3 regions of the Effusibacillus pohliae DSM 22757 genome follow, and region 2 is predicted to be linked to each of the others. Evidence: riboswitches for the same ligand, from Rfam matches in the RefSeq annotation. Region 2 holds a riboswitch; each other region holds the start of a gene.
The links. A riboswitch is a leader RNA that binds a small molecule or an ion and turns the genes downstream of it on or off. The one in region 2 is predicted to bind cyclic di-AMP.
Positions count from the first base shown of each region.

Region 1: another riboswitch for cyclic di-AMP. It lies ahead of C230_RS0104165 (TrkH family potassium uptake protein); the one in region 2 lies ahead of C230_RS0108715 (NlpC/P60 family protein).
Region 3: another riboswitch for cyclic di-AMP. It lies ahead of C230_RS21250 (3D domain-containing protein); the one in region 2 lies ahead of C230_RS0108715 (NlpC/P60 family protein).

Region 1 is NZ_AQXL01000099.1:17,107-25,421, reverse strand. It holds gene C230_RS0104180 (DUF421 domain-containing protein) at 1-269, opposite strand, end outside; gene ytxC (putative sporulation protein YtxC) at 477-1,376, shown strand; gene thrS (threonine--tRNA ligase) at 1,775-3,718, shown strand; cyclic di-AMP (ydaO/yuaA leader) riboswitch at 3,909-4,043, shown strand; gene C230_RS0104165 (TrkH family potassium uptake protein) at 4,175-5,515, shown strand; gene C230_RS0104160 (potassium channel family protein) at 5,528-6,178, shown strand; gene C230_RS0104155 (TrmH family RNA methyltransferase) at 6,274-7,080, shown strand; gene C230_RS0104150 (MalY/PatB family protein) at 7,101-8,285, shown strand.
Region 2 is NZ_AQXL01000118.1:228-6,197, forward strand. It holds gene C230_RS0108715 (NlpC/P60 family protein) at 982-1,761, opposite strand; cyclic di-AMP (ydaO/yuaA leader) riboswitch at 1,770-1,895, opposite strand; gene C230_RS0108720 (penicillin-binding transpeptidase domain-containing protein) at 2,070-2,438, shown strand; gene C230_RS19900 (sensor histidine kinase) at 2,444-3,826, shown strand; gene C230_RS0108730 (D-Ala-D-Ala carboxypeptidase VanY) at 3,951-4,781, shown strand; partial or broken gene C230_RS23885 (MgtC/SapB family protein) at 4,871-5,005, shown strand; gene C230_RS0108735 (NAD(P)-dependent oxidoreductase) at 5,035-5,898, opposite strand.
Region 3 is NZ_AQXL01000108.1:13,272-21,586, reverse strand. It holds gene C230_RS0105765 (aspartate aminotransferase family protein) at 1-316, shown strand, start outside; gene C230_RS0105760 (hypothetical protein) at 786-983, shown strand; gene C230_RS23850 (OsmC family protein) at 996-1,253, shown strand; gene C230_RS0105750 (C40 family peptidase) at 1,635-2,300, shown strand; gene C230_RS0105745 (aminotransferase class I/II-fold pyridoxal phosphate-dependent enzyme) at 2,470-3,936, shown strand; cyclic di-AMP (ydaO/yuaA leader) riboswitch at 4,175-4,302, shown strand; gene C230_RS21250 (3D domain-containing protein) at 4,306-5,040, shown strand; gene C230_RS0105735 (glycosyltransferase family 4 protein) at 5,174-6,442, shown strand; gene C230_RS0105730 (hypothetical protein) at 6,439-8,315, shown strand, end outside.

The DNA of each region.
Region 1 (8,315 bases), on a different contig from region 2:
AGTGTGGCATTCCCAATCAGGATTCGTTCGAGAAAATTAAACCGAAACTGGATGAATTGAAAGAAAATCAATACCGCCACAAAGACGGCGAGCACCACCACCGTTTGCCACAATTCGCTTTCATGAATCGCATGTCCCATCGTGGTGCCGATCGCGAGAAGCGTGATTCGCTCGATGGTGGTCATCTGGGAAACCGACTTTTTCCCGGCGATCCTGAGCAGCACCATACTCGCGCACATCAAAATGACCGCTTCCCACAGAAACTTCATGTCCTGGCTCCTTTAATGGCAAATGTAAAATCGGGATTCATTGCAACCACCTTCCCTATTTTTCCCGAACCGCTTCCAATTATTTGTCGGCGACAACAGCCGCCCGCTTGTCGTGACCCAAAGTGCAATTCGTATAAGTGGTACCGCCGGAACATATACTGTATAACACTTTGGGGCTTGTTGACAGCGAATGAAAGGGTGAGGGGGTTGTACCGGTACGCGATCGGTACTGGCAAGCTGTTTGACCGGCTCGCCTGTTATCTGGAAAGGGAACTGCAGGAGACGCGGGCCGCTGGTGTCTCGTTCACGGCCGGCAGATATCGGCTGGGCGACCACTGGTATTTTACATTGGAACTGAACAATCGGGACCGGATCGAAACGGTACAGGCTGCTCTTGCGAAGGCGTTGGCCGATTTTTTGTCGCTTGAATGGGAACGCGCCTGCATCCGCCAACAGATTGCGAAGGCATATACATACTACGATGCGGACGAAGTCGATTATCTGACCGAACAAGCGGTGCACTATTTGTCCGCCTACCGGCGGCCGAGTGCCCGCTTGCCTCGCAGGGTGGAAATCGAACTGGAAATTCGCGATTATTTGCGTGAGCACTCGGTGTTGAATATAGAAGGAATGGTGTGGTTTCGCCTGCGCCAGTTGGCATACGACCGGGTGCATGCGATCGAACGGGCGATTGATGAATATTTGATGGATCGGGAATATCAGGAATTCGTCAATCTGTTGCGGGACTTTTTGCGCGTACAGCACTCCCGTTCTCCCCTGATTCACCTGATTGTGCAGCCAAACCGGATGCTTCTGGTGAATCACGACGGATGTCCGATGACACATGCACATCCGGAGGAGGTAGCGGAAGATCAGACCGATAAGGATCAGCAACAAGCAGATATGGTCATTTCCACCTTGATTACGATGGCCCCGGCTCAGTTGCGGCTGCACCTGCCAGGCCTGATGCCGGATGATACAGCGCTGGTGGAAACGGTGAAACGGGTATTTGCGGAGCGTTTGCATATGTGCAAGGGGTGCGCGCTTTGTCAGGCTACTTTGGAGATTTGTGACAATGGGCAATTTCCTCTTGACTATTCGAAATAAACTCATTATCATATGTGTCATTACAACGGATATGCAACAAATGGCGATGATCGAGGACACCGTTCATTTGCACGACTCCCAGAGAGAGGGTGCCGGAGGCTGCAAGCACCCTTGTGAAACGGCAAATGGATGACCCCCTCGTAGCTTCCCGAAGGAAGCTGTCTTCCTGCTGGCACGCGGTTGCAGCAAGCGCCGCCCGGCGGTCGGCTGGGGGCAGTCAGTATTTCGGGACGGAATCCCTCCGTTATAGGGGCAAATGAGGATCCGGAGCCAGTCCGGATTGAAGCAAGGTGGAACCACGTGAGCAGCGCGCTCTCGTCCTTGCGGACTTCGTGTCCGCGGGAATGAGGGCGCTTTTTCATTGATTCTGCAGTCTACGTATAAAGGAGGAACGTAAAATGGCAGTCGATGTGGAGAAACAAATCAAAGTCGAACTGAAAGACGGTTCCGTCAGGACCTATGCTGCCGGCACGACACTGCTGGAGATTGCGTCGTCTCTGTCGCAGCAATTGAAAAAGAACGCGGTGGTGGGGAAACTCAACGGCAAGCTGGTCGACCTGACCACGCCTGTAACGGAAGACGCAAAAATCGAACTGTTCACGTACGACGACCCGGAAGGACTCGAGACGCTGCGTCATTCGACCGCGCATTTGCTGGCACAGGCGGTGGCCCGTCTGTGGCCGGAAGTGAAGTTTGCGATCGGTCCGGTGATCGAAGACGGGTTTTACTACGATTTTTCCGGCCGTTCGTTCTCGCCTGACGATCTACCGCTAATCGAACAGGAAATGCAGAAAATCGTCAAGGAAGATCTGCCGATCCGCCGGCAGGAGATCGCCCGCGAAGAAGCGCTCAAAATGTTCGAGGAGCGGGGCGATCGTTTCAAGGTCGAAATCATCAACGACCTGCCGGAAGATGCGGTGATTTCCATTTATACGCAAGGGGAGTTCACCGATCTGTGCACCGGCCCGCACCTGCCGTCGACCGGCTGCATCAAATCGTTCAAGCTGCTTTCGATCGCCGGCGCCTACTGGCGCGGTAACGCGGAAAACGAAATGCTGCAGCGAATCTACGGCACCGCTTGGCCGAAACAGTCGCAGTTGGAAGAATACCTGCAGCGGCTGGAAGAGGCGAAGCGCCGCGACCATCGCCGGATCGGCAAGGAACTGAAGCTGTTTACGCTGTCCAAGGAGGTCGGGCAGGGGCTGCCGCTGTGGCTGCCCAACGGTTCCCGCATCCGGCGGACGATCGAGCGGTACATCGTCGATCTTGAGGAGAGCCTCGGCTACGAACATGTCTACACCCCACACTTGGCGAGTGTGGAGCTGTACAAAATTTCCGGGCACTGGGACCACTACCAGGAAGACATGTACCCGCCGATGAAAATGGACAATGAAGAACTGGTTCTGCGCCCGATGAACTGCCCGCATCACATGATGCTGTACAAAAATGAGCTGCGGAGCTACCGCGATCTCCCGCTGCGGATTGCGGAACTGGGCACCATGCACCGCTACGAGATGTCCGGGACGCTGTCAGGCCTGCAGCGGGTACGGGCGATGACGCTGAACGACGCCCATATTTTCTGCCGGCCCGACCAGATTAAGTCGGAGTTCAAGCGGGTGGTGGAGCTGATCCAGCGGGTCTACAAGGACTTCCGGATTGAGGACTACTGGTTCCGCCTGTCGTACCGCGACCCGAACAACACCGAAAAATACTACCAGGACGACGAAATGTGGGAAAAGGCGCAGTCGATGCTGAAGGAAGCGATGGACGAAATGGGTCTCCCCTATGTGGAAGCGGAAGGGGAAGCGGCGTTCTATGGGCCGAAGTTGGATGTGCAGGTGAAAACGGCGATCGGCAAGGAGGAAACCCTGTCCACCGCGCAAATCGACTTCCTGCTGCCGGAACGATTCAACCTCGAGTACGTCGGCGAAGACGGTAAAATGCACCGTCCGGTTGTGATCCATCGCGGCATTTTGAGTACGATGGAACGGATGACCGCCTATCTCATCGAGGTGTACGAGGGAGCGTTCCCCACCTGGCTGGCGCCCGTGCAGGCGAAGGTGCTGACGATTTCACCGCAGTTTGAGGAATACGGGCAAAAAGTCTATGAATACCTGAAAAGCAGGCGGATCCGCGTCGAATTCGACAACCGGAACGAAAAGATCGGTTACAAGATCCGCGAAGCCCAGATGCAGAAGATCCCCTACATGCTGGTGGTGGGAGCGAAGGAAGCGGAATCCGGCACTGTCTCCGTACGTAAACGCGGGGCGGGTGACCAGGGCGTGCAGAAGGTTGAGGAAGTGGCGGAAGCGATTTTGCGGGAGATTAAGGACCGGAAGTGACCGGCTTACCGGGCGGCGCTTGGCAAATGGGCGCTGCCCGGATTTTTTTGTGTGGTGTTGCAAACCGGAGCTTGGCTGAGAAAAACGGTCATGGCAGGAAAATAACGGATGTAGCAAGCTTTCACATGCAAAAAAAGACAATTGCTGGACTCGCTTCTTGCAGGCGGGAAGAGTATGCTTAGTTCAATAGTCCAGATCAAGGCCTAATCCCGTCGCGGGAACGGAGGACCCGATTGTTTGGGGTTCATCCTGCGCATGCAGGAGGGATGTTGATCCTTGCCATCCTACCCGTCAGCTAACTTCGTCGGCCAAAGCAAGGGGGAGGAAAATTGGCTCTTTTTCTTCGGTGCAACTTTCCCTTTCGGGTTGAACGGGGAAGCATGTGCCGTTTTTTTGTTTTTCCAAAACTGGGCATTCTACTGTTGTACGGTTTGGGGTGGAAAGAGGAGGACTCAGATGAAGCAATCACTTGAGAAGTGGTTGACCCCTGCGCGGATTCTGACTGTCGGCTTTGCAGCCCTGATTCTGGTCGGGGGTGCGCTGCTCAGTCTGCCGATCGCTTCCAACAGCGGAGTCGGTCTTAATTTTTTGGACGCCTTGTTTACGGCCACTTCCGCCACATGCGTGACCGGTCTGGTGGTGGTCGATACGTTGACCCAATTCAATTTGTTCGGACAGCTGGTGATCCTGACCTTGATCCAGGTCGGCGGACTTGGGTTTATGACGGTCGCCACCTTTATCATTATTTACACCGGCAGACGGATTGGATTGAAAGAAAGGTTGGTCATCCAGGAAGCGCTCAACGTCAATTCGATGGAGGGCGTGATCCGGCTGGCCCGCAACATCGTTTTGATCACGGTCGGGATCGAACTGATTTTTGCTGCGATCCTCGCTGTCCGCTTTTCGGTGGAGATGCCGGTCGGTCAGGCGATTTACTATGGAATCTTTCACGCGGTCTCCGCTTTTTGCAATGCGGGGTTTGACCTGTTTGGCGACTTTAAAAGTTTGACTGGTTTCGTGGACGATCCGACGGTCAACCTGGTGATCATGCTCCTGATCATTCTGGGAGGGCTGGGCTTCACAGTGCTGGTCGATCTGTGGAAGGCGCCAAAACCAGCGCGCTTGTCGCTGCACTCGAAACTGGTGCTGACGATGACAAGCGCATTGCTGCTGATCGGTGCAATCGGCTACTTCTTGTTGGAGATGCACAATCCGAAGACGCTCGGGTCGCTCGGTTGGGACGGCAAAATTCTCGCCTCGCTGTTCGCATCCACCACCGCCAGAACGGCCGGGTATGCGACGATCGATTATGGTTCGATCACGGATGCTTCGAAATTGTGGACGATTTTGTTAATGTTTATCGGTGCTTCACCGGGGTCGACGGGGGGCGGTATCAAAACGGTTACGACGATCGTGATTTTGCTGCACGTGTATAGCGTCATCACCGGCAAGGACACCACGTCTGCGTTCCGCAAAAGCATCGATCTGAAAACCATTTACAAATCGTTTGCGATAGCCGTTGTTTCCGCCATCATGTTGCTGGCTGTCACTTTTACCTTGACGATCACGGAGCAGAAAGAATTCATCCGGCTTTTGTTTGAAGCAACGTCCGCGTTTGGCACGGTCGGTTTGTCGACCAATTTGACGCCCGAATTGTCTCATGCCGGCAGAGCGATTCTGATTTTGATGATGTTTGCCGGCCGGGTCGGACCGCTCACCCTGGCGCTGGCCTTGGCCGCCCGCGCACAGGACAAAGCATTGATCAAATACCCGGAAGAAAAATTGTTCGTGGGCTAGGAGGTTTCTTTCATGAAGCAGTATGCGGTGATTGGGATGGGCCGCTTTGGAACGAGCGTGGCGAAAACGCTGTATGAGATGGGATATGAAGTGCTCGGCATCGACACGAATAAAGACCGTATCCAGGATGCGGTGGATTTTGTGACGCATGCGGTCACAGCTGACTCAACCGACGAGAACGCCCTGAAAGCATTGGGAATTCGGAATTTTGACGTGGTGGTGGTGGCGATTGGCGCCGATATCCAGGCTTCGATCATGACCACATTGATTCTGAAAGAGTTGGGCGTTAAAAAAATCGTGGTGAAAGCGCAAAGCGAGCTGCACGGCAAGGTGTTGGAAAAAATCGGCGCCGATCGGGTGGTTTACCCGGAGCGGGACATGGGAGTCCGCGTTGCGCATAACCTGATTTCGCCAAACATCCTGGATTATATCGAACTGTCGCCGGAATACAGCATGGTCGAGATTGTGGCCAACGAAAAGATGGTCGGCAAGACGCTCGCCGAGTCGGATATCCGGCGGAAGTTTGGCTGCACCGTGATGGCGATCAAATCGGGCGATCAGATCAACATTTCGCCGATGGCGCAGGATAGGATCAAACAAGGGGATGTGCTGGTCGTAGTCGGCAAAAACGAAGATTTGCAGGAACTTGAGGAACAGGCGTAGCTGCGCCTGCCTCCGATTGGGCCGGCAGTCGTGGCAGAACTCGGTTCGGTCGGACGCAGGCCAAATGTTGTCTTGTGAAAGAAAGGGGATTGCAGGTGGAACGGATTACATCTTCACGTAACAGTCGTGTTAAAGAATGGGCGGCTTTAAAGCAGAAAAAGTTCAGGGATCAGACCGGCCGATTTTTGATCGAAGGCATTCGGCTTGTCGAGGACGCGGTGGAATCGGGGGCGCCGCTGGAAACGGTGCTGATTCTCGAGGAGCTGCTGCCGACCGGACGGGTCGACCGGATTCTCAACGGGTCCCTTTCGCTCGGCGCGGAACTGATCCAGGTCAACCAGGCGGTGATTGAGCATGTGGCAGATACCAGGACGCCGCAAGGCGTGATCGCGATCGGCCAGCAGTATCAGCATGACTGGCAAGGCTTGCTCGCCGCCAGGCAGAATCCGTTGTATCTGGTGGCGGATGCGGTTCAGGATCCGGGAAATCTCGGCACGATGATTCGCTCGGCGGATGCGGTCGGGGCGACGGCGGTGTTTGTCGGAACGGGCAGCGTGGACCTCTATAACCCGAAAGTGGTTCGGGCGACGATGGGATCGCTGTTTCATTTGCCGATTGTAGAAGTTTCCTTGCCAGAATTGCTGCCGATTTTGCGGGAACATCAGGTGACCGTCATCGGCACTTCGACCGATGTCGAAACGGATCTCTACTCGCAAGATTTGGCAGGCGGGATCGCGGTTGTGATCGGCTCCGAGGCGCATGGTATTTCCGAGGAAATCCGACAAGCGATCGACCGTTGGTTGTCGATTCCGATGCCCGGCAAAGCCGATTCCTTGAATGCTGCCATCTCTTCGAGCGTGATTCTGTACGAAGCGCTGAGGCAAAGAAGGGTGAAGGAGTAGGCGCGTAAGGAGGTGGCAGGATGAGATATGACTTTGACCGGGAAATCAATCGTCTGAACACTGCCAGTGAAAAATGGGACGGTTTGGAAGCGCGCTTTGGCGTGAAGAACGCAATTCCGATGTGGGTGGCGGACATGGATTTTATGTCTCCCGCGCCTATCATGGAAGCGTTGCAGCGGCGGGTGGCACACGGCGTCTTCGGTTACACGATGAGACCCGATTCGTATTATGACTCGATTGTCGAGTGGCTGAAAAGAAGGCATGATTGGCACATCGAGAAAGAATGGATCGCACATGGTCCCGGTGTAGTGCCGGCTCTTTCCGTGCTGATCGGAGCGTTTACACAACCGGGCGATAAAATCATCATCCAGCCGCCCGTCTACCATGCGTTTTTCCGCATCATCCGGGGGCAGCAGCGGGAAATCGTCAACAATCCGCTGAAATGGGAAAACGGGCGCTATACGATGGATTTTGACGATCTCGAAGCGAAAATCGACCCGGCCGTCAAAATGCTGATTCTTTGCAGTCCGCACAATCCGGTGGGGAGGGTCTGGAGCTGGGAAGAGCTTGCGCGGTTGGGGGAAATCTGCGGGCAGCACAACATTCTCGTCATTTCGGACGAAATTCATTTTGACCTCGTGTACAGGCCAAACAGGCATATCCCTTTTGCTTCCATCTCGCAAGAGTTTGCCGACCGCTCGATCACCTGCATTTCGCCCAGCAAAACGTTCAACCTGTTGGGGCTGCAAACCGCCAGCGTCATTATTCCGAACAGCCAGCTTCGCCGTGCGTTTCAGCGGGAGATCGGCCGGTTGGCCATCGGTTCGCCCAACACGTTTGGGGTCGTCGCCCTGGAGAGCGCCTATCGCCACGGCGAAGAATGGTTGGAGCAGTTGATCGAGTATCTGCAAGGAAACGTGGATTTGGTCAGCCGTTACTGTCAAGAACGGATTCCGCAAATCAAAGTGATCGAGCCGGAAGGCACCTACCTGGTCTGGCTGGATTGCCGGGAATTGGGGCTTTCCGCCGGAGAGCTGGACCGGTTTATGCTTGACCGGGCGAAGGTGGCAATGAATGGCGGCCATATGTTTGGCCAAGGCGGCGAAGGGTTTATGCGGATGAATATCGCGTGCCCGCGCGCCCTTGTGGAGCAAGCGCTGCGGCAAATCGAGCAGGCGGTCCAATCGCTGCACGGGACAAAATAAACACGCGAAGCAGGGAACGGCGAAACCAGG
Region 2 (5,970 bases):
GGATTATCGGTCAAGGTGGGGGAATTTTCAATGAGCGGTGTGGCGTATTTTTAAGTTACCGTATACAGTCAGCAAACCGAATGGAAAAGTCCTTTTTTTCGAACACGTACGGTTGAACCGCCCCATGCTCGGCCGCTTGCAGGATTGGTTGACGCCTGTGTGGAAGCGTCTCTGTGCCGGATGCCATTTGAACAGAAACACTTTCGAACTGATTCAACGGACTGGTTTTCGGGTCGTTCGCGTGAAGGGGTACGCCAGTGATCTCTTTCTGGTGGTTGAGGCGGAGAACATGAAAGGCATGCCGGGGAGCGACGGACAAGTTTTCGGTGCAGAAAAAATTCAGATGTTGACAATGAAAAAAGACGTGTATCTGCCAACCGACCGAGGAACTCAGTGGAGCAAATTGGTCTCTGGAGGGGCTGAAGCGGGATCGTATTAGGCATAGTCAGTCAGGTTGCATCTATTCCAATTTTGCACATGGCGTCATAATCACAACGCAGGTCAAAAAACAGGATGTACGCGATGTTCAGCGTTTCAGTCTGCCGAAAAGAAGGGCGTAACAATTGTGCTTTGATTTCCTTTTCCCGCTTGTCGGGCGCAACGAGATAAAGGAGAGCATCTGCCGTTTGCGGCATGGAAAGGGACAGATCATGCAGGCGGAGGATTCCGGAATAAATGGACGTGCCCTTCTATGATTTGGAAATTATAGGTTTGGACTCTGCTATAATCAAACAACAGAAAGGGCATGAAGGTCACGGCTCTTCTCGGCAAGCGGCCAGCAGTATGATTCATTTGCATTCTGGGCCCGGATAAGAAGAAAGCATCACATTTGTTCCTCAGAGGGAAGGTATGCATCAGATCGTATGTACAATTCCGGGGCATCGGGAAAATAGCATGAAAGGACTCATCAAAGTGATATAGGGAGCAGCTGCCCCCTATATCACTTGTTTATGAGATCGGCAGATTGATTTCCGGACGGATTTATTGCGGCTTTACAACCGGCCGCTGTGGGGGGAGGACATAGGTATTCGGGATAACAGGAGGTTTTGCCTCATGACCCGGTATGGTTTTGCCCGGTGTCCAGGATCCTTCCGGTAATATCCGCTGCGCCGTAAAGAAATTGCTGCCCCACCAATAACGGAAATCGTTGACAATCCCAATCGCTGTCGGATTCCTGTCCGATCTTGTGCCGATGACTGCTGGTTGCCCATTGATCATTCCCATATAAATCGCTACGTGCCGAATATATTTTTTTCCGTTCGAATCTCTACCCCACCAAGTCAAAATATCCCCCGGGAGAAGATTTTCGGTGCCTTCAAGTTTCCATTTCCCGTTTACTTTTTTCGGATAAACACCCGTAATGCGGGTGCCAACGGAGCCATAATTGCGTGCGACATCGGTTATGTTAAAGCCAAAGTCTCCATAGACCAGCTTGGTGAACTCGGAACAGTCTATCAATCCTTTTGTCTGATAGGAGTTATAGCCGTGACCGTACACCATATACCCGTTGTCCATGTACCAGATCGCCCGCTCAATGACCTGATCCGCCACGCTTCCCCGTATGTTCCGATAAGCGTCCCGATACTGTTGAACCTTCACAAGCTCGTCTTTTTGATAGTCGGCATAATATTTTTTGTACTTTGCAATCGCTTCGCTTCTGGTTAAAACATCGGAAGTCGTTGCAGATGCAGGGTTCGTCAGAACCGTACCAAAACCGCCCAGGATAACGGCGGCGAGCAAAAAAATGCGGCCTTGTTTCATTTGAATCATCATCCTCCCTTTGCAGCCTGCGAGGTTAGCTGACGGGTTCGGATAAAGGGATTTACCCGACCACTCGTGGTTTCACCCCAAAACTGGATCCCCCGCGCTCCGAAGAGCTTCGGCTACGCTTTTTTTAAACATGAGCGTACTGTAATGGTACTAGGAGATCTGTGTGAAATTCCAGACACAATAATTGGCAGGCTCGATCTGTGATTTCGAAACAGCTTCGTCACATTTTTTCCATAATTGTTCGTTATAATGGAAAGTATCATAGAGGAAGATACGGATGTTGGGAACCGTTGACAGGGGTGCAGTATGTCAGCACGATTGCAAACGGCGGCAAGCGAATGAAGCCGTTTGTGGTGAAACAGATTGTTTCGCCGGACAAACAGGTGATTCAAAAAACGGAACCCCAGGTATTGTATACCGTTTCGTTCAGCCTGCAACAGTTGCAGAATGTGCGGGAAGGCATGTGGCAGGTTACGCGGGGTAGCTCGTCCCAGTATTGGGGGCTGATCGCCGAGAAAATGTTCGACATATGTTTTCAGGAGCCGCAAAAAAAAAACGGACGGGAAATGAACCGATTCAGCTGCGTACAAACCGGCGGCGTGCTGCAAAAGCCAGGGGCTGGCGGCCGCCGTTCGTTTGCCGCCAGCGGTGAGCTGCAAGGAGAGTGACCTGTGTGAAACGATCGCTTCAATCAAAAATGGCGTGGACATTGACAGCCCTTGCATTCGCTGTTGCATTGCTCACCTGCTGGATTTTGAATGCTGCGGACCGTTATCATTTTGTGCAGTACGTGGAACAGAACCGGCAACTTCGCAATCAACGGATTGCCCATGTCCTGGGGCAGGCCTATGAACGAAACGGCGGTTGGGGCAAGACAACGGGCATCGAAGTCGCTCAGCTCAGCGAACTGGAAGGCGTTCATATCCATCTGCTGGATGCTCACAGGAGCGTGATCTGGGAAAGTGACGCCTTCGCAACCGGCAGCCAGGACCTTTCGGTGCGGCAAGCGCCTGAAGCAACAAACGGTTACGAGCTGGTGCCGGTTCAATCCCGTGGTACCACCGTCGGTTATGCCGAAATTTTTTATCACGACCCGCAATCGTACAGTCAACTGGACTGGCACTATCGCCGGGCGATGACACAGGGCGCGATCGGCGCCATTTTCCCTGTCCTGGTGCTGTCGCTTGTGGTGAGCTGGTATCTGTCCCGCCGCATCACGCGCCCGCTGACGGAGATGATCCATTTGGCATGGCAGATGCGGAAGGGCAACCTCAGTGTTCGCATTGAAAATCCGCCCGGGAACAATGAGTTGACCCAACTGGCCCAGTCGCTCAACCATTTGGCAGATGAATTGCAGAAACAGGACAAGCTTCGCCGCACTTTGACGGCCGATGTGGCGCATGAATTGCGTACACCTCTGGCAACTTTGAAGAGCCATTTGGAAGCATTGATCGACGGCATCTGGAAACCTACGAAGTCTCGGTTCGAAGCTTGCCTCGAAGAGGTGGAGCGCCTGATTTCTTTGGTTTCCAGCTTGGAATCCCTCACGCGGGCAGAAAGCGACAGCATGCAACTGGAGCTCGAATTCCTCGACCTGGCAGAGGTTACGCGTTCGATTATCGATCTGGTTTCCCCTAACTATGCTGCCAAAGGGGTACGTCTGGAATTTCGGGCGGAGGGGTCGTTTGCAGTTCCACTGGATAAAGACAGGTGGAAACATATCCTGCTGAACCTGCTGGATAATGCGTTGAAATATACCGACCCGGGCGGTACGGTTTGCATCAGCGCGGCACGGAGTTCGCCCAAAGAGGTTTTGGTCACCGTCCAGGATACAGGTATTGGGATCAGGGAAGAGGATCTGCCGTTTATTTTTGAACGGTTTTACCGGGCGGACAAATCGCGAAACCGCGCAACCGGCGGAGCGGGAATCGGACTGGCCATCGTCAAAAAGCATGTAGAGGCCCATCATGGAACGATTGAGGTGGAAAGCCAGCCCGGCAAAGGGACCGCCTTCCGGATCCGGTTGCCTCTGAAAGATCCAAAATGGATGGATTAAAGAACGCGAATCTTATATTTTCCACATCAGGGCTTATTCTGTTGGGGGACTGCATTCGCTATAATAGGACAGACTGGAGAATGCGGCGGTAAATCACACAACACGTGATGGATAGGAAGGTACTATGCGAAAAATTCGATTGATCTCTTTTACCCGTTTGCTGCTTGTGGGAGTCATAACTCTGGCGACCGGATGCAATGGCCTGAAAACCGGCCAGAAGGCCATATTCCCCGGCGTTTTCACACCGTCTGCTCCGTCCCCGGATGCAGATACAGCTTCTCATGCAAATCCGTGGTCGCCTGCGAATCCGGAAGCTGCGGGAAGCTCAGACACTATTGTGCCCAAAAATGACGAGGTCCAAGTCGCCGCGAAACCGGATGATATCGCCGTACTTGTCAATAAAAAGAATATGCTCCCGGCCAACTATAAGCCATCGGATCTGGTCGAACCGGCGGTTCCGTTTATTTTCAGGGAGAAAGATGAACGGCGCTTAATGCGAAAGGAAGCGGCCCAAGCACTGGAAAGGCTGATCGCCGGAGCCGGGAAGGACGGCATTTATCTTGCGGTCGTATCCGCTTATCGTTCCTATGATACGCAAAAAACGTTGTTTGCCTACTATATAAAAACACAAGGGGAAGAAGCGGCTCGAAAATACAGTGCGGAGCCAGGTCACAGCGAACATCAGACAGGGCTTGCTGTCGATGTTTCCGGCAGTACCGGAAAATGTGCAGCCGAGGATTGCTTTGCTGATACGCCGGAGGCGAAATGGTTGGCCCAGCATGCGGCCGAATATGGATTTATCATCCGGTACCCGAAAGGCAAAGAATCCGTTACCGGATATAACTACGAACCATGGCACATTCGCTATGTAGGCACGAAGATGGCCAAAGAAATTGCCGAAAAAGGATTCACGCTGGAAGAATATCTGCGAAATGCCGTTCCTGCGTCTGAATAATTGCGTCTGAATAATAACGAGATGGAGTCACATGGTTACTCTTTCTGGAAAAAAATAAACATCGAAAGCAAGTTGCGGATCTGGGACCGATCACGATTGTATCGATTTACAGGGTCGAATTGTACAGCAAGCCGAACAGCGGGAAGATGGTGGACCCGATGCGGCTTGCTGCGCAGATCGTCTATAAGACCGTTGGGATCGCGATGGCGGGTGCCACGGTCTTATGGTTAACGGTTTCTTGATTATGTAATTTTTATTTGTCCAGCAGTTTGAACAGCGCTTGCGTTCCGCACTCTTCGAAGCCTTCGGCGGCCAGCCTGTCGTACAGGGACTTCGCCAGTTCCAGCCCTGGCGTCCAGAGCCCCATTTCTTTCGCCGATTGCAAAGCGATCTGCATGTCTTTGATGAAATGCTTCACATAAAAGCCCGGCTCGAAATTTCCGGCGATCATGCGGGGGGCCAGATTGCTGAGCGACCAGCTGCCGGCTGCCCCGGTCGATATGCTCTGCAACACGCGTTCAGGATCAAGTCCGGCTTTCTTCGCGTAGGCGATCGCTTCGCACACCCCGATCATGTTGGAGGCGATCGCGATCTGGTTGCACATTTTGGTGTGCTGTCCCGCACCGGCTTCCCCCTGCCAGACGATGTTGGTTCCCATCCGGCTGAAAATTGGTTTCATCGCTTCAAAATCTTCCACATTGCCCCCCACCATGATCGCCAGTCTGGCTTCTCTCGCGCCGATGTCGCCGCCCGAAACGGGAGCATCCAGGGCATGGATTCCTTTCGTTTTTGCCGCTTCGTAGATTTTTTTCGCCAGCGTGGGTGAAGAAGTGGTCATGTCAATTACATATGTGCCCTTCCCGGCGTTGGCGAGGATCCCGTTTTCGCCCAAATACAGTTCTTCCACGTCTTTCGGGTAGCCGACCATCGTGATCACGACATCTGCCTGAGCAGCCAGGTTGGCCACCGACTGCTCCCATTTTGCCCCCATCTCGACCAGCTCTTCCGCTTTCGATCTGGTGCGGTTGTACACGAGTAATGGATACCCCGCTTTGAGAAGATGGGAAGCCATGCTTTTTCCCATAACGCCCGTGCCGATAAAGCCGATCGTTTCCATCCAGATCCCTCCTCGGTTTATCCCCATTATATATCAAAAACGGGCGGCGAAAGGAGCCGGCGACCGGACCGA
Region 3 (8,315 bases), on a different contig from region 2:
GGAGCAGTTGGGCGCCCTACTGCGGCAGAAACTGGCGGTGCTGGAAGACCATCCGCATGTCGGGGACATTCGCAGCTTCGGTTTCATGAGCGGCATCGAGCTGGTGGAAGACCGGGCCACGAAGGAACCGGCCGCACCCGACAAAGTGACGCAGGTCATCGCCGAATGCAAGAAGCGGCGGCTGATCATCGGCAAAAACGGGGATACAGTCCCCGGGTTCCACAACGTGCTGACGATCGCTCCGCCGTTTGTCGCGACGGAGGAAGACCTCGATTTTCTCGTGCATGGATTGAAGGAAGCGTTTGATACGTTATGATAAAGCAGCAGGCCCGATTTGTTCGCCGATCGCCTGCGGTGCTGTTTGAATGCGCTTGACACGTTGTGATGCAGCCTCTCCCGGCGGGTGTTCGGGAGGGGCTTTTTCAGGAAAGAAGTCCCATTGAAGAGCTCCTGCAGGAAAGGGGAACGAGTCGTCTTGTGGGGTACCAGGTTATGCTTGGCAGATCAGATAGAGGGGAACTGAAGTGGACTTTGCGATTCGGTTGCGATCAGGTTTAATCATGCATCCGGTGTCAACCAACGGGACGCTTGTGGAATTGTGTGAATATCCCCACAGGACGGATGGTGATGCGGATCAGGACTGAAATGTAAGTCATGCTACAGATTTTTGGGTGAAAATTGTGTACGTTTAAAGTATTCGCTGTAGGCAACTGCAGCAGTCCGGCTTTGTGCAGGCAGCAGGGCGCTCAAGTTTGAAAAAATACATGCAGGAAGGAAGTGGAAGAATGGGTGAACCGATTGAACTTACAAACATTCGCATCGTCCAGGATAAGCCTCCCAAACGTTTGGCTTACATCAGCGGATTTGAAGACAAACCGCTCGAATTTGGGGTCCATGGCGGCGTGCAACGATTTTACGGATATACGCCAGAGACGCCTCTTCCATCCACGCTGGATCATATTGTGGCGGCGGCGGGAGGCTGACTTGTAGGGACTTTGTCTGGCGCGCTGGCAGCGCGTCAAATCCCCTCTTACCCCGATAAAATAACAGCGAACGTGCAAGGAGTAATTGAAGCGGTCGAACGTGTATTGCGAATTACCAGAATCAATGTGCATTTTGAACTGAAGATTCCGCAAGGAACTCGGGAAACGGCTGAACGTGTGCTTGCAGTCTTTGACCGCGGCTGTCCTGTTGCGCAAACACTAAAAGGAAGTGTGGAGTTTCACTATACGTGGACGATTCATGAATATTGATCAGGAAAACCGGGACGATCCATCCCGCGCGGAGGTGTCATTGTTCCAGAATCAGTTGGAACGATGCCGCCTCGGAATGCATCTGAGGGATGGAGTGTTCATCCCTGTCGGTGCGTTATAAGGGGAACGGTTTTCACGTTACCGGGTGTATAAAACTTCCACGAGGTGGAGGTTTTTTTTCATAGGCAACTGCGTAAAGAGAGAGTTCGTTTACTTCCTTTATTGTCGCAACCGCTGTTTGACGGCGCAGTGGTTGCTGAAAGGGGTTCTAGGTTTTAGAATATTTCCAATATTTTCAGCTATTCTTTGAATCTTCTCCCTATTACAATAAAAACCGAGACAGGTTGCCACATCAAGGGAAACAGGGAGGAGAAGCCAAAGATGAACAAGCACGCGAAGTTGTGGAGGACGATTACAGTGGCTGCTGCCATTTTCGTTGCGGTCCAGTTGCCGGGCCGGGCGGAGGCCGCATTTGGCGATACGATCCTGAAATTCGGGATGTCCGGCAACGACGTGCAGACACTGCAGACGGAACTGAAAGAACTCGGGTATTTCACAGCGACCGCTACTGGATACTATGGTCCGCTGACGAAGGATGCGGTGATCCGCTTCCAGCAGGCCAGCGGCTTGGACGTAGACGGGATCGTCGGGCCGCAAACGTTCCGAGCGCTGGAAAAGCGGCTGCTGCAGGCGCGGATTGCGGGAACGGCCCAACGGTACATAGGAGTTCCGTACGTTTGGGGTGGACAGTCCCCGACTGGATTTGATTGCTCCGGATTTACCGGTTACGTATTTGCCCGAAACGGATTGACGCTGCCCCGCGTGTCGGAAGAGCAGTTCAATGCAGGCGTGCCGGTACCGAAGAGCCAGCTGGAAGCAGGCGATCTGGTGTTTTTCAGCACGTACAAACCGGGTCCGTCCCATGTCGGGATTTACCTGGGAGACGGAACGTTCATCCATGCCAGTTCGTCAAAAGGAGTGACGATTTCCTCCCTGTCCAACCCCTATTGGACAGCGCATTATATAGGCGCCAGAAGTTATTTTTAATGCAGATGCAAACCGCTGCCGGCGGTTTGTATTTTTTTACTTTCGCGATGGACCAGCTTTTGCTATACTAACTGCTGTATGTTTTCAGGTGCAACTGCCGACTGTGGCATTCCCCTGCGCCAATCGCTTGGCGGATGCCAAGTTTTTTGAGAAAGGTTGGGAAGTTGAATTGAACGCAAATGAACAAGAGCGCACGCCTCTGTTCACCACGCTTGTCGAACACGCGCAGAAGAATCCGATCCAGTTTCACATTCCGGGCCATAAAAAAGGGGCCGGGATGGCGAAGGAGTTCCGCGATTTTATCGGAGAGAACGCGCTGTCGATCGATTTAATCAATATTGCGCCGTTGGATGACCTGCACAATCCGAAAGGGATGATCCGGGAAGCGCAGGAACTGGCGGCCAAAGCGTTTGGCGCTGACTATACGTTTTTCTCGGTGCAGGGTACATCGGGCGCGATCATGACAATGGTGATGTCGGTGGTGGGACCGGGGGACAAGCTGCTGGTGCCGCGCAATGTCCACAAGTCCGTATCGGCTGCGATCATTTTGGCGGGAGCGGAACCGGTGTTTATGCATCCGGAACTGGACCAAAATCTCGGAATCGCGCACGGAGTGTCGTATGACACGGTTCGCCGCACGCTCGACCAGCATCCGGACGCGAAAGGGGTGCTGCTGATCAATCCCACCTACTTTGGGGTTGCCTGCGACCTCAAGTCGATCGTCGACCTGGCGCATGAACGAGGCGTACCGGTGATTGTGGATGAGGCGCATGGCGTACACATCCATTTTCACGAAAAATTGCCCTTGTCTGCCATGCAAGCGGGCGCGGACATGGCTGCCACTTCGGTGCACAAGCTGGGTGGCTCGATGACGCAAAGTTCTGTGCTCAACGTGAAAGAAGGTTTGGTCAATCCCGATCACGTGCATGCGATCATGTCGATGCTGACCACCACTTCGACGTCGTATTTGCTGCTGGCGTCGCTTGACGTGGCCCGCAAACATCTGGCGATTCACGGGCGGGAACTGATCGACCAGGCGATCGAACTGGCCGAATACGCCCGCGCCGAAATTAACAGGATCGAGGGGCTGTATTGCTTCGGCCGGGAAATTTTGCATAACTCTTCCGTGTACGATATGGATCCGCTAAAGCTCACCATTTCCGTCAAGAAACTGGGGCTGACCGGGTACGATGTGGAACAGATGCTGCGGGAAGAGTTCAATATCGAAGTGGAGTTGTCCGATTTGTACAATATTCTTTGCGTTGTAACGCTCGGCGACACCAGGGACAATATCGACGCGCTGCTGCATGCGCTGCGGCGCATCGCGGAACGACACATGTACCGGACGGGCAAACAGGTGATCCAGGTGCACCTTCCTGAAATGCCAAAATTGGCCATGTCGCCGCGGCAGGCGTTCTATTCGCTGACGGAAGTGGTGCGTCTCGACGAGGCGGTCGGCCGCACGTTTGCAGAACTGGTGATGGCGTATCCGCCTGGCATTCCGATTTTGCTCCCGGGGGAAATCGTCACTCGGGAAAACGTCAACTACATTCGCGAACTGATGAAAGCGGGGCTGCCGGTGCAAGGACCGGACGATCCGGACATTGAATATGTGAAGGTCGTGAAACAAACCTGATCCGGTTCCTGACCACTGTTGGGGGCACACCCTGACGGTGTTTTTTTTGATCAAGGATGATCAACTCGGCGTTTGCCGAATTTCCAGCAACTCACTAATGACCGGTCCGCACAAGCCGGGTATAATGGACGGGTCTTACAAATAAGCCGAATCGCGGCCGGCACAGAGGTGGATGTCCGTTTCAGTTCGGAACATGGGCGCCCAGGATGGGGCTTCCAGTTTCCGGATGAACGCGTCAGCACCTGTCCCGCCGCGTACGGAGGAACCGATTTTCTGGGGTGAATGACGGCATGCGACAAGCCTGCCGTCCGGGATCCTTCTCCCGAACCCGTCAGCTAACTTCGGAGGCTTGGAAGGAGAGTGCATACGATGATGTTGACCTTGAAAAAGGCATCCGCCTGTGCAGCGATCGTTTCGGCTCTGATTGGCGGAGGGTGGATGGCCAAGGAGGCAGTGCACGGCAAAGCGGATTCTGGCAAGTCAACTGTCGAGGCACAGCAATCCCAGCCGCAGCCGCCTGCGACCTTGCAGTCCGCAGAGGAAAGCAAACAAAATGAGCCGGAGACCGCTGCGCAGTCAGCGGTGCTGGCTAGCCGCAGCGGCGCACCTGCTGCCCGGGCATATGCAAACGGTGCATCAGCCACCGGAGGAAATGGGAGCGCTTCGGCTGCTGCGCAAGGTGGCAGCGGGATGGCTGCAAACACCGTTCGCGAGGGCGATACCGGCAATCCGGCCGCTGTGCAGGCGCAACAGTCCCCCGCCATCGGACAGAAACCGGCCGTTACCGCCGGACAAACGCTCACCATGCGAGCGACCGCTTACGGTCCGACCGAAAGCAGCGGGCAATTTGGCGGAAAGACGTATCTGGGAACGCCGGTCCGACAAGGGGTGATCGCGGTCGATCCGAAAGTGATTCCGCTGGGTACCCGCGTTTGGGTCTCAGGATACCATCATCCGAATCTACCGGCCAATGGCTTCATGGCTGTAGCTGAAGACATCGGCGGGGCGATTCGCGGAAACCGGATCGACATCTATATCAACGCGGATGCGCAATCCGTGCGCGACTTCGGCATCCAAACCGTGCAGGTTCGTATCCTCAAATAAACAGAACCTGAACAGGTATCAGCGCCCATGCGGCACACGACGACCCGACCTTCTGTCGGGTTGTTTTTTTATATATGAAACATTTTCCAAGCAAACGGGCACCCTATCCCATAACACGGTGTGAGGTGATATGGTGACGATTCGCGTCATGCATCTGGTTCGACCGGCGGATGGCGGCATACGGGAGCATGTGAAAAGGCTGGCAGGCGGGCTGCCGCCCCGAGAGTTTGCGGCAATCGTGGTCTGCCCGGCCGCGTCCCCGCTGTATCGCGAATTGCCGTCATCAATTGCAAAAATTCCGCTTGCTCTCTGCGACGGCATGCACCCGTGGAGCGATTTGCGCAGCGTGCTGCATCTCCGCCAACTGCTCGACCGGCAGCCGGTTGACATTTTGCATATGCACGGAGCGAAAGCGGCGCTGATCGGGCGGATGGCGGCCGCATTGGCCAAACGACAACCGAGGTTGGTCTGCACATTGCACAATTTTATTGCGCCGGACAACCGGTTGCTGCAAACGTTGTTTTTGAACTTGGAAAATCGGCTGGCTGCCCGCACGGATCGATACATCGCAGTCTCTAACGCGTTGGCCGAACAGGTGCGGCGGCAAATCGGTTCTACTGCCGACAAGGTGGTCGTTGTGTACAATGGCCTGCCTCCAGCAGCCGGCCGATTTTCCCGCAGGCAGGCGCGAACCGTGATGAATGTTCCGCAGGATGCGGTTGTGATTGGCACAATCGCCCGGCTCATCCCGGAAAAAGGGGTGGACGACCTGCTGCTCGCCTTTCGCACGCTGGTCCAGAGCGGACATAACTGCTATCTGGCGGTGATCGGCGACGGTCCGCAAAAACGGGATTTGCAGAAGCTCTCATCCGATCTGCAGGACCGGATCCGCTGGTTGGGAGCGGTGGACGAGGCGTCCCGCCTGCTCCCCGGTTTTGATCTGTATGTGCAGAGTTCCCGCCGCGAAGGGTTTGGATTGGCGGTGTTGGAAGCGATGCGGGAAGGCGTGCCGGTGATCGCGACCGCTGTCGGCGGGCTGCCGGAACTGGTGGGAAGCCTGGGGCAACCAGTGACGGACACCGCAGGTACGCCGATCCGCGTCAACCAAGGTATAGACACAGCATGTTTGGAAAGCGGTGGCAATCCGGCCACTGACATGGCGGGTTGGGAAAACCGCGGCGATGTCTGTACAGAAGCTGCAGGTGCCGGCATGCTTGTGCCAGCCGACGATCCCCGGCGGCTGGCCGGCTGCATGCAGCAGGTGCTCGCGAACGAACAGTTGCGACGCGCGCTGGCAATCGCCGGCAGGCGGCGGGCAGAGGAACGATTTTCACTGGAGCGGATGATTCGCCATACGATTCGGGTCTACCGGGAAGTTTTGGAGCGGAGGGAATTCGCATGAGGCTGTGCGGAATGCGGATAACGGTTTGTGTGTGGCTGGCGCTGCTGGTTTGCCTGCAAGCGGTCCCGGCTTCTGCTTTGCAGGAACGGGAAAATCAGGCAACGATCATGCTGGTGCCGGGTCTTGCCTGGGAATTGATAAATCCCAAGTCGACTCCCAACCTGTTCCGAATGGCAGAGTCGGGTGCGGCCGCCAATGTGGTACTGCCGTTGCGCGGAGGTGACGAGGCAGGCTACCTTGCGATCGGGTCCGGCAGCCTGAATCCGGCCAACGCGGGAGCGCTACAGGAAACGATCGTCCGAGCAGGCGGGCGCGTGGCCACCATCGGGCAGCTTGCGGACGGTGAGAAAGCGGCCGGTTACGATCAATTGTACCAACAGTACAAAAATTTGCGGGAAACTGCCAATTTGCTGATCATACAGCCGGACGACCTGCTGTCGATCGTCGCCGCCCGCAGCCGGATGCAGCCCTCCGAGTTCCGGCAAAAGTATCAGGAGCGTCTGGGGGAAGCGGATCGGCTGATCGGCAAGCTGCTGAATGAGACTGACATCCGGCATCTGTTGATCGTGGCAAGTCCCGTCTCATTTGCCGACATCGGCATCGGCCGGAAATCGGCGGGGGTTGTGCTGATGCACGGGGGAGGGGTGGAACCGCGCTGCCTACTCTCATCAAACACCACCCGGCAAGCGGGGGTGGTCAGCATTTTTGACATCGCGCCTACCGTGTTGTCCTTTCTGGGGCTGCCTACTTATCTGAAAGATGGCCCCGGACAGGTGGTCGGTTCGCTTCCGTCACTCTCGCCATCGCCCGCTTATCTGTCCCAACAAATCGAAACTGCAGCGTGGCTCAACCGGTACAGGCCGATTTTTGTAAAAGGCTATGTCGGCGTCACGCTGGGTGTACTGGTGATGGCTGCCGCGTTCCGGTTGCGGGGCAAGCGAAACCCGGCTTGGCTTGGCCATCTGTTGACCGACTTGCTGGCGATGCCTGCGATATACCTGGCTTTTCCGATGATCGGAATCCAGCCGGCAACCGACACGCCGATCAAATGGCTGAGCCTGACGGGGCTGGCTTGGACAAGCCTGGCTTTGGTAAAAAATGTTCTCACCCGTTGGCTCGCGCTTTGCGGCGTGACGATCGGACTGATCGTGCTCGATATGCTGCAGCAAGGGGAGTGGATGAAGTTTTCGTTTTTGGGCTACGATCTGTTTGGCGGAGCCCGTTATTACGGGATCGGCAACGAGTATATGGGGGTCCTGATCGGCGCTTCCATGCTGGCCTATTTTGTTCTGCGGCAGCGGTATCCGAACCGCCAAAAAAGGGTTCGCATCATCGGCGCGATCTCATTTGTGCTGATCGTGTACCTGCTTGCCGCGCCGCAGTTCGGAACCAACGCCGGCGGCGCACTGGCAGCTTCAATTGCATACGGGTACATCCTCACGTCGGAGTTGCAACCCCCGCTGTTCCGAAAAAAATGGGCCTGGGTCTGCGGTGGGACGATGGCGGTGCTGGCCGGCATGCTGTTGCTGAATGGAGCGCTGCCGGCCGCTGAACAGACGCATATCGGCCGTGCAGTAACGCTCTTGATGCAGGGGGATTTTTCCGATTTGTGGCAAATGGCCCGGCGAAAATGGGCGCTTAACTGGTGGCTGCTGGGTGTATCCGTGTGGGGCCAGCTGTTTTTGGCCGTGTTGCTCCTGCTTGTACTGGATGTATGGAACCCCCGTTTGTTTCGCCAGCCTGGTGAGGCACGGCCGCCGATCACACCGGCCCGCCCCTTTCTTGTCGCCGGCTTGGCAGCGTTTTTGCTGAACGATTCCGGCGTGCTGGCGGCTGCCGGCCTGATGCTGTTTGCGGCCGTTCCGATGTTGAC